Regions from separate parts of the Cyclobacterium sp. 10D3-21 genome, predicted to be linked through region 2. Evidence: riboswitches for the same ligand, from Rfam matches in the RefSeq annotation. Region 2 holds a riboswitch; the other holds the start of a gene.
The links. A riboswitch is a leader RNA that binds a small molecule or an ion and turns the genes downstream of it on or off. The one in region 2 is predicted to bind thiamine pyrophosphate.

Region 1 (8,239 bases), 2.9 Mb from region 2:
GCTTTACCAGCAAAGAAACGGTGGATGAAAATAGGATTGGGGCAGACCTTTCTGTTGGAGCCTTTGGTTTGGTTCGCTACCGTATGGGCATCGACCAAAAACTGGAAAATGGAGGCATTAGCGTTTCTTATGCCAAACAAAAGTCGGACGGGTACAGAGACCATACTGCCATGGACAGAGAAGTGCTGCAGGTTACCGGGTATTTTCAACCATCTAAGAAGCAGAAACTAACTACCCAAATCCTGTATTCTGATCTTTTTTATGAATTACCAGGAGCGCTAACGGCTGATCAGGTGGCAGAAAACCCAAGACAGGCAAGGCCAGGATCAGCAGCACAGAATGCATCCATCGACCAAAAGTCATTGTACGGTACCTTGTCTCATGACTATAGGTTTAACCATAACCTGGACAATAAAACCTCCCTTTATATCAATACCACGGATTTTGAGAATCCTTTTAACCTGGATTATAAAACAGAAACGCAATACGGTTATGGTGGAAGGACAAGTTTCACCTATGACGATATTTGGTCCAATGTACCTGTAAGGCTTATCGCTGGTGGAGAATACCAACTTTCTAAAACTTCGGCGCAAAACTTCGGAAACAATGGAGGTAAAATTGATACCATCCGTTTTGGTGATGAGCTATTGACCAAAACCGCTTTTCTTTTCCAGCAGTTGGAAGCAGAACTCTCCGATAGGTTCTTAATGACCATAGGCTTGAGCGAAAACTTTTCTAGTTTTAACATCGCTAGAAACATTGATATGATCAATGGTGTGCCTTCCAATGCCAAACGAACTTTTGATCCGGTGATCGTGCCTAGGATTGCGCTTTCAGCAAAATTGAACACCAATGCTGCGGTATATGGCAGTATCAGTTCAGGGTTTTCACCTCCTACCATTGATGAAGTTAGAACAAACGAAGGATCAATTAACCTGGACCTGGATGCTGAAAAAGGGGTGAATTATGAATTGGGTTACCGCTCAAGTTTCAATAAGGGTAGGGTCAATGTAGATGGATCTGTTTTCTACTTTAAGCTAGATGAAACCATTACCACTTTTGTCAATGAGCAAGGCGTAGTCCTCTTTAGAAATGCGGGTGCTACCAATCAGAAAGGAATAGAATTGTTGGTTGATTATGCACTTATAAGAAAGCAAATGTCATTTGTCCAGGAGGTTAAAGTGACCCATTCATTTACTGGACATTATTTTGAGTTTGTAGACTTTGTAAAAGGAGACAACGATTACAGTGGAAATGACCTAACGGGAGTAGCCCCCAATACCTTGGTCAATCAATTGGACATCAAAACCAAGCCTGGTTTTTACCTTAACTTTACCCATCAATTTGTGGATGACATTCCATTGAATGATGCCAATACCGTATTTCAGGATTCCTATCACTTGATGAATTCAAGAGTAGGATGGAGAGGTGATGTTGGAAAAGCGCTTGACCTTGAATTGTATTTAGGGGTTCAAAATTTAACCAATGCCAGTTATAGCCTGGGAAATGACCTTAATCCTTTTGGAGGGAGGTATTTCCAACCTGCTGCCACAAGAAACTTTTACGGAGGAATAAAGGTTGGTCTAAAATATTAGTAGTTTCAAAAAATAAAATCAAATATGAACAATAGGCCTGTATTTAATATAGAAGAAGTCAATAAAATCATTAGGAATAGAAGGTCCCAATTTGTAGCTCAGTTTAAGGAAAATGATCCAATAGACGAGAGTATCATTAAAGAGCTTTTAGAAAATGCCAACTGGGCACCTACGCACAAGCTTACTGAACCATGGCGTTTCGTAGTGTTTTCTGGCGAAGGCTTAAAAACATTGGCTGATTATCAGTCAAACTTGTACAAAGAGCGAAGTGAAAAAACTGGGATTTTCAAGGAGGCTGTTTACACCAAATTGAAAGAAAGTCCTTTAAAGGCTTCTCATGTTATCGCCATAGGTATGAAAAGAGACCTGCGCGCCAATCTTCCTGAAATGGAGGAAATAGCCTCAGTAGCGATGGCGGTTCAAAACATGTATTTAACAGCAAGTGCAAGAGGATTGGCAGCTTACTGGAGTACAGGTGCACCTACCTTCTGGCCAGAAGCCAAAACCTTTTTTGGGTTAGCCGAAGAAGACCTATTAATGGGTTTTTTCTTTGTTGCCAAGGCGGCATCAGACAAATGGCCTGAAGGAAAAAGAACGCCAATTTCTGAAAAAGTGACTTGGGTGAAAGAATAATGGTTTTTCTAAAAAAACAATTTCAAAATCCTGCTTTGGCCTTTTGTTGGTTGGCTATGCTTTTGATTGGGGCTTGTAGTGAAGACTACCTCCCCAAACCCAAAGGCTACAACCGCATTGATTTGCCAATGCGGGATTTTGTTTCTTTAGATAAAGAACTGCCCTATAATTTTGAATATTCCGTTCATTCTCAAATAGAACGCGATTCATTTAACCTGCAGGAAAAAACGTGGGTCAACGTTCACTATACTGATTTTGATGCCAGGGTTCACCTGACTTATAAACCCATCAATGAGAATAATGCTTTATTTAAGACCTATTTAAATGATGCGATGAGTCTTACTTTTAAGCATCAGGTGAAGGCTTATGGTATCGATGAAGCCGTGTTACTAACACCCAAGGGCTACACTGGTTTCGTCTCTGAATTGACCGGAGATGTGCCCACCCAATTTCAATTTTTTGTTACAGATTCAACACAACATTTTCTTAGAGGAGCGTTGTATTTTCAGACAGCGGTTAAGAACGACTCTTTGGCTCCTATCATTGAATATATCAAAACAGACATGATGCATTTGATCAATAGCCTATCTTTTGAATTGAAAATGTCAGATTAATGTGGTACCTTTAAAGTATACACCCCCAATCTTTTTTCTCTAATTTGCTTAAGCCAAGTAGTATTATCCTAAATCATTTACCTATAATCAATATATGGCGACGCCAAAATTCTCCAGACCTAAAATCAATTTCAATCAAGTTGTGAAATTAAGGGTGAGCGAATATTTTAAAGCTCAAAATATTGCTCGTTCAGGAAATTCCCAACTATTTATAAAAGCAGGAATCATTGTGGCGGCATTTGTATTGTTATACATCCACCTTGTGTTTTTTACCCCTCATTGGATTTTAGGATTGTTTGAATGCTTAGTTTTGGGCGCATTAACTGCTTTTATAGGCTTTAATGTAATGCATGATGGCGCGCATGGTAGTTTTAGTGACCGGCCTTGGGTCAATACCCTGGCAGGGATGTCCATTAATTTTCTGGGGGCGAATGTTTTCATGTGGAAGACCAAACACAATGTTGTTCACCACTCTTTTACCAACGTAGATGGCGTAGATGATGACCTGAACGCCAGGCCATTTTTGCGCCTTTCTCCAAGTCAAAAGAAATTCAAAATACACCAATTTCAACACTATTATTTTATTTTCACCTATTCCCTATTGTATCTCTATTGGGTATTTTTCACAGATTATAAAAAGTATGTTACCGGAAAGGTAGGAATCGTGCCTATTCAAAAAATGAAACTGTCTGATCATATCAGTTTTTGGGGTTTCAAGGCGCTTCATTTGGTTCTTTTTGTAGCCATACCCATTTACATGGTTGGATGGGGCCCATGGTTAGTAGGTTTTCTTGTGTATGGCCTATTTGCAGGGCTTGTGCTGACACTTGTTTTCCAATTGGCACACAGCCTGGAAGAAACTGCCTTCCCTGTTCCTGAGCCTGCGTCCAATTGTCTGGAAGACGAATGGATGATTCATCAGATAAGAACGACTGCCAATTTTGCTACTGGCTACAAAACACTTACTTGGTTTTTGGGAGGCTTAAATTTTCAAATAGAGCACCACCTGTTTCCTAAAGTCTCGCATATTCATTATCCTGCTTTGAGTAAAATCATCAAACAAACCTGCAAGGATTACAATATTCAATACCTTGAACATCAACAATTGAGAAGGGCTTTTATTTCCCATTTCCGCCATTTGAAGGGATTGGGGAACGCCTGAGCATAAGGTGAAAGTTTGTCATTTTAAATAATACCAGCTACATTTGTGGCAAGATCATTAGGGGTGCCTTAATATAACGGGCTGAGATCATACCCATATCACCTGATCCGGATAATGCCGGCGAAGGGAAATGTGAAATAGCTAATCGTACGTAATGCTATTGGGTAAACAACTAAAGTAGAATTGTCCCCTCATTTCTGCTATGTTTAACCAGAATAATTTATTAACATGATTCGTATTTGTTTTTCAGCAATATTTTTATTGCTGTGTCAATTGTCTATTGCCCAAAATAGCATCCGGGGAATTATAAAGGATGCTGAAAATGACTTACCTCTTCCAGGTGCTACCGTGTATTTGGAAGGTACCCAGAAAGGTGCTGTAAGTGATCAAAATGGAGCCTTTCAGATAAATAATCTGAACCAGAAAGCGGCAACATTACGCATTTCTTTTGTAGGCTATACCACCAAAACGGTAAATATCCCACTTCCTCAACGAGAAGATCTACTAATTGTCTTAAACTCAACCACCCTTACCACTGAAGAATTTATTGTTTCAGGAACAAGAGCATCGGAGACTACTCCCACTACCTTTCAAGTGATTAGTAAGGAAACCATTGGGAAAGACAATCTGGGGCAGGACTTGCCTCTTCTGCTAAATTATACCCCATCCATTGTTACGCATTCTGATGCAGGAACAGGCGTAGGCTACACGGGTATGCGGATCCGGGGAACAGATCAAACCAGGATCAATGTCACCGTCAATGGAATACCGCTTAATGATGCCGAATCTCATGGTGTCTTTTGGGTGAATATGCCCGACTTTGCCTCCTCAGTGGATAACATTCAAATTCAACGTGGGGTAGGTACTTCCACCAATGGTGCAGCTACTTTTGGGGCCAGCCTTAATATTCAGACCGACACCAAAAAGGAAGAAGCTTACGCAGAAACGGACAATTCCTATGGCTCCTTTAATACCCGGAAGCATACCATCAAAGCCGGTACAGGATTGATCAATGACAAATGGGCAGTGGACGCCCGTCTTTCTCAAGTCACTTCTGATGGGTACATAGACAGGGCTTTTTCTGACCTGAAATCTTACTTTGTATCCGGAGGCTATTATGGGGACAATCATGTGTTTAAGGTAAATATCTTTGCTGGGGCAGAACAAACTTACCAGGCCTGGAATGGAGTGCCCGAAAATCTACTTGAAACCGATCGGACTTTCAATGGCTATACCTATGAAAATGAGACCGACAATTACCAACAAAACCATTACCAGTTTATCTATGCTGGAACATGGGCGGATAATCTGAAAGCTAATTTTGCTTTGCATTATACTGCCGGACAAGGATACTATGAACAATTTAAGGGAGATGATGACCTGGAGGATTATGGTTTTGACCCAATTGAAATAGGTGATCAGGTAATTACCAGTACCGATATTATTCGAAGAAGATGGTTGGACAATGACTTTTATGGGGCTGTATTTTCCCTGAATTACGTTTCAACCAACGGAAGATTAGACGCTATCCTGGGTGGTGGCGCCAACCGATATGATGGAGACCACTTCGGTGAAATCATCTGGATGGGAAACACTGGGGATATCAATATTAGAGACCAATATTACAACAATGTGGCTGTAAAGGATGATAGGAACGTGTACCTAAAAGCCACCTATGAGGTAAAGGAAAGATTGTACTTGTTTGCAGACATGCAAGTAAGAGGGATTGACTATTCTTTTGATGGTAAGAATAGCGATCAAAGAAACGTTAGTGGCAATCAATCCTACACTTTCTTCAACCCTAAACTTGGCTTGTCCTATGAAACGGGTACTGGAAAAACCCTATACGCTTCTTATGCGGTTGCCAACAGGGAGCCTGTAAGGAGTGATTTCACAGATTCTCCAATATCAGAGATCCCAAGACCTGAGAGACTAAATAATGTAGAGGCGGGAATTAGGGTAAAGACCTCCAAATACCAGTACAATGCGAATCTGTACTATTTGGGCTATAAGGATCAATTGGTGCTTACTGGCCAATTGAATGATGTAGGGGCTTATATCCGGGAAAATGTTGCCAGTAGTTATCGGGCAGGAATAGAACTTGACGGTGCGGTAGTGCTCTCCCCTCTTTGGACGCTCGGAGGCAACATCGCTTTTAGTCAAAACAAGATCGATACCTATACTGAGTACAGCGATGTGTATGACGAGAACTGGGATTTTACAGGGCAGGAAAGCATTATTTATACCAATACAGACATTGCTTTTTCTCCTGACATTGTAGCTAGTGCCATTATAGACTTCAGGCCAATAAAAAACCTGGAAGTCAGTTTGCTCAACAAGTATGTAGGCCAACAATTTTTGGACAATGCGCAACAAGAAGCAAGGAGCCTGGATGCTTACTGGACTTCTGACTTGAGATTTGTTTATTCCTGGAAACCAGGGTTTGTAAAAGAAATGGTGTTTTCCGGCAAGGTTAATAATTTATTCAATAACCTCTATGAGCCAAACGGATACACTTTTGGTTATTTCGTTCCTTCCAGCGAAGGACAGGGCATGGAGCGTGTGGCAGAAAACTATTATTACCCAATGGCAGGAACCAGCTTTATGGCTGGTGTAGCTATTCGTTTTTGATATTTCAAAGAATAGAAATAACCTTTCGTATTCAAATTTTATTGAAAAGGCTCCCTGGCTTAAACTTGGGAGCCTTTTTATTTTATAGGGTTTCCATGGGTTTGAAGAATGAGTTTTTTTGCCAGATAAGGAGATTTTTTGATCACATTCACAGCAAGGTTTGAAACAAAAGGTGCGCCGAATAGCCTTTGCACGGCTCTTCCAGTTCGCAACCGGCTGTAAAAATACTGGTTCCAGTCTTTTGTGTATTCTTTTTGAATCATTTCTAATTTCCTATGCTGGAGAATGGCATCAGCTGCCAGTTTTCCTGTATGAATAGCGATTGCCATTCCATTGCCGCACAAAGGTGTAATCATACCGGCTGCGTCTCCAATCATAAGGACTTGGTTTTCTACAGGAGATTTGGTGGCGAAACTGATCTCATTGATTACCTCAGGCCTTTCCCATAAAAATTCTGCCTTACTATATATTTCTTTTATATGAGGATTTTTAAATAAATATTGCTTTTCCATGCTTTGGATATTCCCTGCTGTCTTTAATTGTTCTCTACTTCCCAAGTAGCAGAGGTTAAACTGGCCATTCTCGATTTTATTGATCCCAAGGTAGCCACCATCATAATTGTGAAGCGCCACCATATTTTCTTCATAGGCTATTTTAATATGGTATTTGATGCCCACATAAGGACTTCGGTGCTTTAGGTAACTTCGGTTAAGGTACTTGTCTATTTTGGATCTTTTCCCATAAGCGGCAAGCACGATTGGGGAAGTCAGTAAGTGCCCTTCATTGGTGCTCACTTCAAATAGCTTCTGGTCTGACTTGTAATCAACTGTTGCCGCCTGGGTTTTCAAAAGAAACTTTACCCCGACTTTTTGACATTTTTGGTATAAAAAATGATCGAGGTTGTACCGGCTGATTCCAAATCCACCCAATCCCAATGGGACTTCAGCCATGACTCCATTGACGGCACTAAGCCTGAAAGTATTGATTTCTGCGGGTTCAAAGGTGAATGGAAATAAATCCTTTTGAATTAAAAACTCCCTGACTTCATTGGAAATGTATTCTCCACAGACCCTGTGAAAAGGATAACTTTTTTTTTCGATTACAAGAACACTTTTGCCCTCCTTTGCCAAGAGATAGGCAGAAATAAGGCCGGAAAGCCCTCCTCCAATGATTGTAATTTGATTATCATCCATGTATTTTATTAACAACTTGAACTTGCAATGGTTCGTGTCCAATTTGATTTAGGCGCTGGCTTTTACCAAGTTTACGAATTAAAATTTTAATTTTGGTTCTCTATGTATTCCTAACTTAATTAATTGAACCCCTATGTTAAAGTCAAAAGCAAGCTTTTTGATTTTGCTGTTAGTAAGTTTTAGCCTGAATCTAATTTCTCCGGATTTGGCAGAAGCTCAGCGAAGTAAGAAAAAAAAGGATGAGCAAGAAGTCAAGGTTCCGGAAAAAAAGCCGGTGAAGAACAAGGATGGATTGAAATCCTATGAGGATATTATCAAAGACAGCACCCAAACCAAGCCGGGTCTTTTTACCGTTCACAAGGTAGATGAAAAATACTATTATGAAATTCCTGAAGCAATGCTAGGAAAGGA
Region 2 (8,239 bases):
ATTTTCGAAATGAAGCAATCCAGATGACAATATCCAATGCAGCACTCCAGCGGAGTGCAATCTTTGTAGTGCCCTAGGTTAGCCGACGCAGGAGGTGCGAACCGGGGTGTAAATGAGTTGGCATTTGTAAGGCATTAGCCTCCTGTAAGCTCAATAGTGAAACAGGCTTTTCGCTAATGCCAGTGGCCCTTTAACCCTGAATTTTAAAATCTGTTATCAGTAGGTTTTGCAGGGGCTTTGCGTAGAGAAAGTCGATGGAATCTTTAACCTAAAGAGATTGCCACACCCATTCTCTACGCAACAGCTCCCCAAAAAAGGGTTCGCAATGACGTTCTGGTAGGTTTATATCAGCCAATCCGTCCTTCCGAAACCTAACATTTTCGAAATGAAGCAATCCAGATGACAATATCCAATGCAGCACTCCAGCGGAGTGCAATCTTTGTAGTGCCCTAGGTTAGCCGACGCAGGAGGTGCGAACCGGGGTGTAAATGAGTTGGCATTTGTAAGGCATTAGCCTCCTGTAAGCTCAATAGTGAAACAGGCTTTTCGCTAATGCCAGTGGCCCTTTAACCCTGAATTTTAAAATCTGTTATCAGTAGGTTTTGCAGGGGCTTTGCGTAGAGAAAGTCGATGGAATCTTTAACCTAAAGAGATTGCCACACCCATTCTCTACGCAACAGCTCCCCAAAAAAGGGTTCGCAATGACGTTCTGGTAGGTTTATATCAGCCAATCCGTCCTTCCGAAACCTAACATTTTCGAAATGAAGCAATCCAGATGACAATATCCAATGCAGCACTCCAGCGGAGTGCAATCTTTGTAGCCTTGGGTTAGCCGACGCAGGAGGTGCGACCCGGGGTGTAAATGAGTTGGCATTTGTAAGGCATAAGCCTCCAGTAGCTCAATAGTGAAACAGGCTTTTCGCTAATGCCAGTGGCCCCTTAACCCTGAATTTTAAAATCTGTTATCGGTAGGTTTTGCAGGGGCTTTGCGTAGAGAAAGTCGAAGGAATCTCCAACGTTATGAGATTGCCACACCCTTTTCCTACACAACCCCTCCCCAAAAAAGGGTTCGCAATGACGTTCTGGTAGGTCTATATCAGCCAATCCGTCCTTCCGAAACCTAACATTTTCGAAATGAAGCAATCCAGATGACAATATCCAATGCAGCACTCCAGCGGAGTGCAATCTTTGTAGCCCTGGGTTAGCCGACGCAGGAGGTGCGACCTGGGGTGTAAATGAGTTGGCATTTGTAAGGCATAAGCCTCCAGTAGCTCAATAGTGAAACAGGCTTTTCGCTAATGCCAGTGGCCCCTTAACCCTGAATTTTAAAATCTGTTATCGGTAGGTTTTGCAGGGGCTTTGCGTAGAGAAAGTCGAAGGAATCTCCAACGTTATGAGATTGCCACACCCTTTTCCTACACAACCCCTCCCCAAAAAAGGGTTCGCAATGACGTTCTGGTAGGTCTATATCAGCCAATCCGTCCTTCCGAAACCTAACATTTTCGAAATGAAGCAATCCAGATGACAATATCCAATGCAGCACTCCAGCGGAGTGCAATCTTTGTAGCCCTGGGTTAGCCGACGCAGGAGGTGCGACCTGGGGTGTAAATGAGTTGGCATTTATTGGGCATTAGCCTCCTGTAAGCTCAATAGTGAAACAGGCTTTTCGCTAATGCCAGTGGCCCTTTAACCCTGAATTTTAAAATCTGTTATCGGTAGGTTTTGCAGGGGCTTTGCGTAGAGAAAGTCGATGGAATCTTTAACTTAAAGAGATTGCCACACCCTTTTCCTACGCAACCCCTCCCCAAAAAAGGGTTCGCAATGACGTTCTGGTAGGTCTATATCAGCCAATCCGTCCTTCCGAAACCTAACATTTTCGAAATGAAGCAATCCAGATGACAATATCCAATGCAGCACTCCAGAGGAGTGCAATCTTTGTAGCCCTGGGTTAGCCGACGCAGGAGGTGCGACCCGGGGTGTAAATGAGTTGGCATTTGTAAGGCATTAGCCTCCTGTAAGCTCAATAGTGAAACAGGCTTTTCGCTAATGCCAGTGGCCCCTTAAACCTGAATTTTAAAATCTGTTATCAGTAGGTTTTGCAGGGGCTTTGCGTAGAGAAAGTCGAAGGAATCTCCAACGTTATGAGATTGCCACACCCTTTTCCTACACAACCCCTCCCCAAAAAAGGGTTCGCAATGACGTTCTGGTAGGTCTATATCAGCCAATCCGTCCTTCCGAGACCTATCATTTTCGAAATGAAGCAATCCAGATGACAATATCCAATGCAGCACTCCAGCGGAGTGCGATCTTTGTAGCCCTGGGTTAGCCGACGCAGGAGGTGCGACCCGGGGTGTAAATGAGTTGGCATTTATTGGGCATTAGCCTCCTGTAAGCTCAATAGTGAAACAGGCTTTTCGCTAATGCCAGTGGCTCCTCAACAAGAATTTTAAAATCTGTCATTCTGAGATTTAGAGATGGCTTTGAGTGAAGAAAGTTGTGAAAATCCACATCAAGACAAGTCTGATATTGGTGAGGGTTGCGAAAAAATCTCCCTTGCCCCCTATAAAAGAAAGGGGGACTCTCCTTATCTGCTTTTTCTGTGTCTATTTCAAGGAGGGAACTGCTTCACTAAATAAACCTAATTTTAACAGCAAGTATTAAAATCGAACTGATGTTAATCGAAAGAAGCCTGTAGGGCTTCACCAATAATAGCCACGGGTGAAAACCCGTGGACGGCCAATTCCACATCTATTCCTCAACCCCGATAGCGGGTTGAACAAGACTTCACATCACAAGCCTTATCCAATCATAGATTTGGGCTGTTAGGTCCTGAAGCTACTTTAAAGTTGCCACGAAATTTGCAAATAAATACCAGGAACAATTTTATTTAAAATGTAATAATCTGAGTTCAAGCCAGGATGATAAAAGAATCCTCATTCCGAGACCTATCATTTTCGAAACGCAGAAATCCAGATGAAAATATCCAATGCAGCACTCCAGAGGAGTGCAATCTTTGTAGCCCTAGGTTAGCCGACGCAGGAGGTGCGACCCAGGGTGTAAATGAGTTGGCATTTGTAAGGCATAAGCCTCCAGTAAGCTCAATAGTGAAACAGGCTTTTCGCTAATGCCAGTGGCCCCTTAACCCTGAATTTTAAAATCTGTTATCGGTAGGTTTTGCAGGGGCTTTGCGTAGAGAAGGTCGAAGGAATCTCCAACGTTATGAGATTGCCACACCCTTTTCCTACACAACCCCTCCCCAAAAAAGGGTTCGCAATGACGTTCTGGTGGTTCATTACCCGCCAATTCCTCATTCCGAGAATTAACATTTTAAAAACGCAGAAATCCAGATGAAAATATCCAATGCAGCACTCCAGCGGAGTGCAATCTTTGTAGCCCTGGGTTAGCCGACGCAGGAGGTGCAACCCAGGGTGTAAATGAGTTGGCATTTGTAAGGCATTAGCCTCCTGTAAGCTCAATAGTGAAACAGGCTTTTCGCTAATGCCAGTGGCCCCTTAACCCTGAATTTTAAAATCTGTTATCGGTAGGTTTTGCAGGGGCTTTGCGTAGAGAAAGTCGAAGGAATCTCCAACGTTATGAGATTGCCACACCCTTTTCCTATACAACCCCTCCCCAAAAAAGGGTTCGCAATGACGTTCTGGTGGTTCATTACCCGCCAATTCCTCATTCCGAGAATTAACATTTTAAAAACGCAGAAATCCAGATGAAAATATCCAATGCAGCACTCCAGAGGAGTGCAATCTTTGTAGCCCTGGGTTAGCCGACGCAGGAGGTGCGACCCGGGGTGTAAATGAGTTGGCATTTATTGGGCATTACCCTCCTGTAAGCTCAATAGTGAAACAGGCTTTTCGCTAATGCCAGTGGCCCTTTAACCCTGAATTTTAAAATCTGTTATCAGTAGGTTTTGCAGGGGCTTTGCGTAGAGAAAGTCGAAGGAATCTCCAACGTTATGAGATTGCCACACCCTTTTCCTATACAACCCCTCCCCAAAAAAGGGTTCGCAATGACGTTCTGGTGGTTCATTACCCGCCAATTCCTCATTCCGAGAATTAACATTTTAAAAACGCAGAAATCCAGATGACAATATCCAATGCAGCACTCCAGCGGAGTGCAATCTTTGTAGCCCTGGGTTAGCCGACGCAGGAGGTGCGACCCGGGGTGTAAATGAGTTGGCATTTATTGGGCATTAGCCTCCTGTAAGCTCAATAGTGAAACAGGCTTTTCGCTAATGCCAGTGGCTCCTTAACCCTGAATTTTAAAATCTGTCATTCCGAGATTTAGAGAGGGCTTTAAGTGAAGAAAGCTGTGAAAATCCACATCAAGACAAGTCTGATATTGGTGAGGGTTGCGAAAAAATCTCCCTTGCCCCCTTTAAAAGAAAGGGGGACTCTCCTTATCTGCTTTTTCTGTGTCTATTTCAAGGAGGGAACTGCTTCACTAAATAAACCTAATTTTACCAGCAAGTATTAAAATCGAACTGATGTTAATCGAAAGAAGCCTGTAGGGCTTCACCAATAATAGCCACGGGTGAAAACCCGTCGACGGCCAATTCCACATCTATTCCTCAACCCCGATAGCGGGTTGAACAAGACTCTACATCACAAGCCTTATCCAATTATAGATTTGGGTTGTTAGGTCCTGAAGCTACTTTCAAATTCACAAACAGTGAAATTTAACAAAGGATTAAGAATCTTGAATTCGTTCTAAAAAGGCATTTTTAAAGGTTTTTCCTCCAAAAAAGGCTTGCTGCACTTCCCAATCCTTAAAGCGTGGAAATGCTTTCTCCACCCGTTCCCTATACCAGGGCTCCACAGAAAGCCCCCAATGAGGAATGGCACCAAAGTCCAGCAATTCTCTCTCCAAACGCCTGAACAAAGGCAAGCTTCCGGTCACACCTTTTACACTTACCAGTTCAATCATACAGGTATCGTGCTGGTTCATCATGGATAAATGGGCATCGCATTGTTTGACAAACCGCAAAGAAAAAGGCGCTGCCAAAAGGTGGTGGTAAGGTTGGGCTTCTTCACAGACTTTAATAATTAGATCTACTGCATCAAATACCTTTTCCAACGGAAATCCAAATTCTACTGCATAGCCATAGAATTTCAGTTCTCCCAACCCCTGGTCCAGCACAAAACGAGACTCATCTTCAAAGCCTCCTCCTTCATCCCCACGGTGGTCTACGAGTCTGTGAATGGAATTGTTGGTCATTGCTGGAATGGCCTGATGGTTTTTATTGAACACCCAAGGAGAGAGTCTACCAGAAATCGCTATTCCTGAGATAAAGGAGGAAATATAATTCCTTTCCCTTCCCGCTTGTTCCCTATTTGACTTTTCACTGTAATCCCTTGTGGTCACCAAACATTTTCTTTGTTTCCCATCTTCTGTTTCGGCAGTCATGTCCCGATAGGGATTGATCAAAACTTCAAAATGACGGTGGGCATTGATGAATGTATGCACATCCTCTTTTTGCATCTCTGCTTTAAGCTCTTCCCAATTGTAGCTAATCCGCTCTTCAAAAAGCCTGTAATTGGGTTGGGCTTCTAAGATCATAGAAAATACAATCCCCACGGAACCAATACCCACCATTACCGCATTGAATTTCTCATCGTCCTGAATCAATTCAATTCCGTACTTTTTAACTTGATCATCTTTATTAAATTCAACAGGGTCAGTTATCCCATCCTTAGGTTCTACTCTAAAAATCATTCCCCCTTTGCCCACAATGGTCATTGATTTGGCAAAAACAGATACGGGACCAATTCCAATTCCTGACCCATGCGTAGAGGTGGCAATCGCTCCGCTTATAGACTGAATACTTGAGCCACCCTGATTGATCAGTGCCAAACCATGCTTTGTCAAAGCTTGTATCAAATGCCTGATTTTTGTTCCACCCCCCGTTTCAAAAAGGAAATGCTTTTCCACAGATTTTTTATTGCAAAAATTCACTTCTACATCAAAACCATCCTTGTATTCCTTTTTTATCCACTCCTTGGCAGGCCGCTGGGTCATGTTCATGTTTTGGGTGCAAACCAAAAAATCTTCACATTGGGCTACTGCCGTAAGCGCATGTCCAGAACCTACTGCCCTCACTTTTCTATTTTCTTTCTCAGCATTCTTCACCATTTCACTCACATCCAACAAGCCCTTAAAATCATACCATTTGCAGGATTCATCATCGGAAGTGAAATTCTCATAGTCCCCATTTCCAGGCACAAAAAACTTTAGCGGTTCAGAAAAATGATTGCCATACCAATTGCTCCACTTCCGTCTGAGTGGCTTCTCCTTCTCGAAAAAATCATCCTTGGTCAGCTCCTTGTCAAGAGATAAAATCACACGCTCATGTTCTGCCATTTTTTTATTCAATTGGCCCTCAATTAACCTTCTTATAAACCTTGGTGTAACCACAAAATTGATAACATTAACCCAGCGATTTCTTTTCGTTCTGGAACAATGATGGGTTAGGGTATCGTCCAACACTTCAATATGAGACGGAACATTCTTTCTATTAAAAACTACCTGAACCAATAATCCAAAAAGCACCCAAGAGACTACTGTATTACCTTTCTTCCAGGTAATAAATTTCGTTAATGCGGACATGTATCTAATCTTCTATTTTAAAAACCATTAAACAACTACCTAATTTATCGAAAATATTAAAAACCCACATGATTTATGCTTTATTAATTTCAATTTAAAAACAGTCTTAGTATTGCCATTGGAAATACTGCTTGCTTTACATGGGTTATTCGATATCTTTGTGGCTGTAAAATATGCACGGGGTGCTTGACAAAAGTCAGGCTGAGAAAATACCCGGAACCTGATTTGGATAATGCCAACGTAGGGATGCAAGCCAGATTTCCTTTTGTAATTTGAAGCTACATTCCACTGGTTTTGTTCGGTCGAATGTTTTTTTTATAAACGAATTACAAAATGGAAATAGAAAAGCAAAAAATGGGGCTGATCCCTCAGCAACAGCGAAACTGGCAAAACAGACCTGAATGGTTTTTCAACAGAGACCATACAGATACCTATGAACTTTGGTATGAAGGCCGCTACAAAAGAGCTGAGGTGTGGCAGAAAAAAATAATGGAACAGTTGGTAACCAAGGACAAAAGGGTGAAAACCCTATTGGAATTTGGCTGTGGCACGACAAGGTTTACCAGGTGGTGGAAAGAAATAGGCATAGAATCTACTGGAGGAGACATCTCTCCTTTAATGCTATCTCAGGCCATCCATTTGTTTGATGGGGATCTGGTAATGGCCGATTCTCACCACATGCCCTTCAAAGACAATACTTTTGATTCCCTTGCCTTTATCACCACTTTTGAATACTACAAAGACCCGGTCAAGGTGATCCGTGAAGCGGCCAGGGTTGGCAAATATGGTATTGCGATGGGAATGATGAACAAGAACTCTCCCAAAGTCCTTCGTCGTCGGGTGCAACAAGCTTTTGGAAAGAACCCTTTTTATGTCACCGCAACATTTTACACGCCCAAACACCTTATCAAGATTATAGAGGAGGCCTTGGAAGGAAGAGATTATACCATTACCTGGTCTTGTACCGGTTTACCTAAATGGTTTCCTGTACAGCAATGGAACATGCCTTATGGTGATTTCTTTGGCCTTTATGTGCAATTTAACGATGTTCAATAAATGAGCGAAAAAGCCGGAAAGATTGATGAAAGATTATTGGGTGATTTTATAACCTCCAATTGTGGGACACCCAATGAAAAGGTACTCGTTGGGCCTGGATTCGGCATTGACGTATCCATTGTAGAATTGGCAGGAGGACAGGCCATGGCCCTCACCAGTGATCCGCTTTCCTTAATTCAAACGCTTGGATTACAGGAATCCGCGTGGTTATCCGTTCATTTAATGGCCAACGACATGGCCACCACAGGTTTTGCCCCCCAATTTGGCCAATTTGTACTGAACCTTCCTGCTACTTTAAGCCAGGCTGATTTCAAAATTTATTGGCAATATGTGCACGAGTATTGTGCTGCTTTGGGCGTTGCCATCACTGGAGGCCATACCGGTTTTGTCGAAGGACAAAATTCTACTATCGCAGGAGGAGGCACATTTATATGCATCGCCCCAAAAGACCAAATGCTAGCCACCCCCAAAGCCCAAGCTGGTGACTGTATTTTGGTAACAAAAGGAGCAGCCATCTCGTCTGCTGCTATTTTGGCCATGAGTTTTCCGAAAACAGTAAGCAACA

Region 1: linked by a shared signal. The riboswitch ahead of AC0L7T_RS02605 (TonB-dependent receptor) and the one ahead of AC0L7T_RS18640 (class I SAM-dependent methyltransferase) in region 2 are both predicted to bind thiamine pyrophosphate.

The regions. Positions count from the first base shown of each region.
Region 1 is NZ_CM147924.1:576,477-584,715, forward strand. Features, by position in the region: gene AC0L7T_RS02585 (TonB-dependent receptor domain-containing protein) at 1-1,595, shown strand, start outside; gene AC0L7T_RS02590 (nitroreductase family protein) at 1,620-2,228, shown strand; gene gldD (gliding motility lipoprotein GldD) at 2,228-2,842, shown strand; gene AC0L7T_RS02600 (fatty acid desaturase family protein) at 2,937-4,004, shown strand; TPP riboswitch at 4,054-4,150, shown strand; gene AC0L7T_RS02605 (TonB-dependent receptor) at 4,233-6,635, shown strand; gene AC0L7T_RS02610 (NAD(P)/FAD-dependent oxidoreductase) at 6,713-7,828, opposite strand; gene AC0L7T_RS02615 (zinc-dependent metalloprotease) at 7,962-8,239, shown strand, end outside.
Region 2 is NZ_CM147924.1:4,816,718-4,824,956, forward strand. Features, by position in the region: gene AC0L7T_RS18635 (D-arabinono-1,4-lactone oxidase) at 4,702-6,618, opposite strand; TPP riboswitch at 6,787-6,882, shown strand; gene AC0L7T_RS18640 (class I SAM-dependent methyltransferase) at 6,952-7,674, shown strand; gene AC0L7T_RS18645 (AIR synthase-related protein) at 7,675-8,239, shown strand, end outside.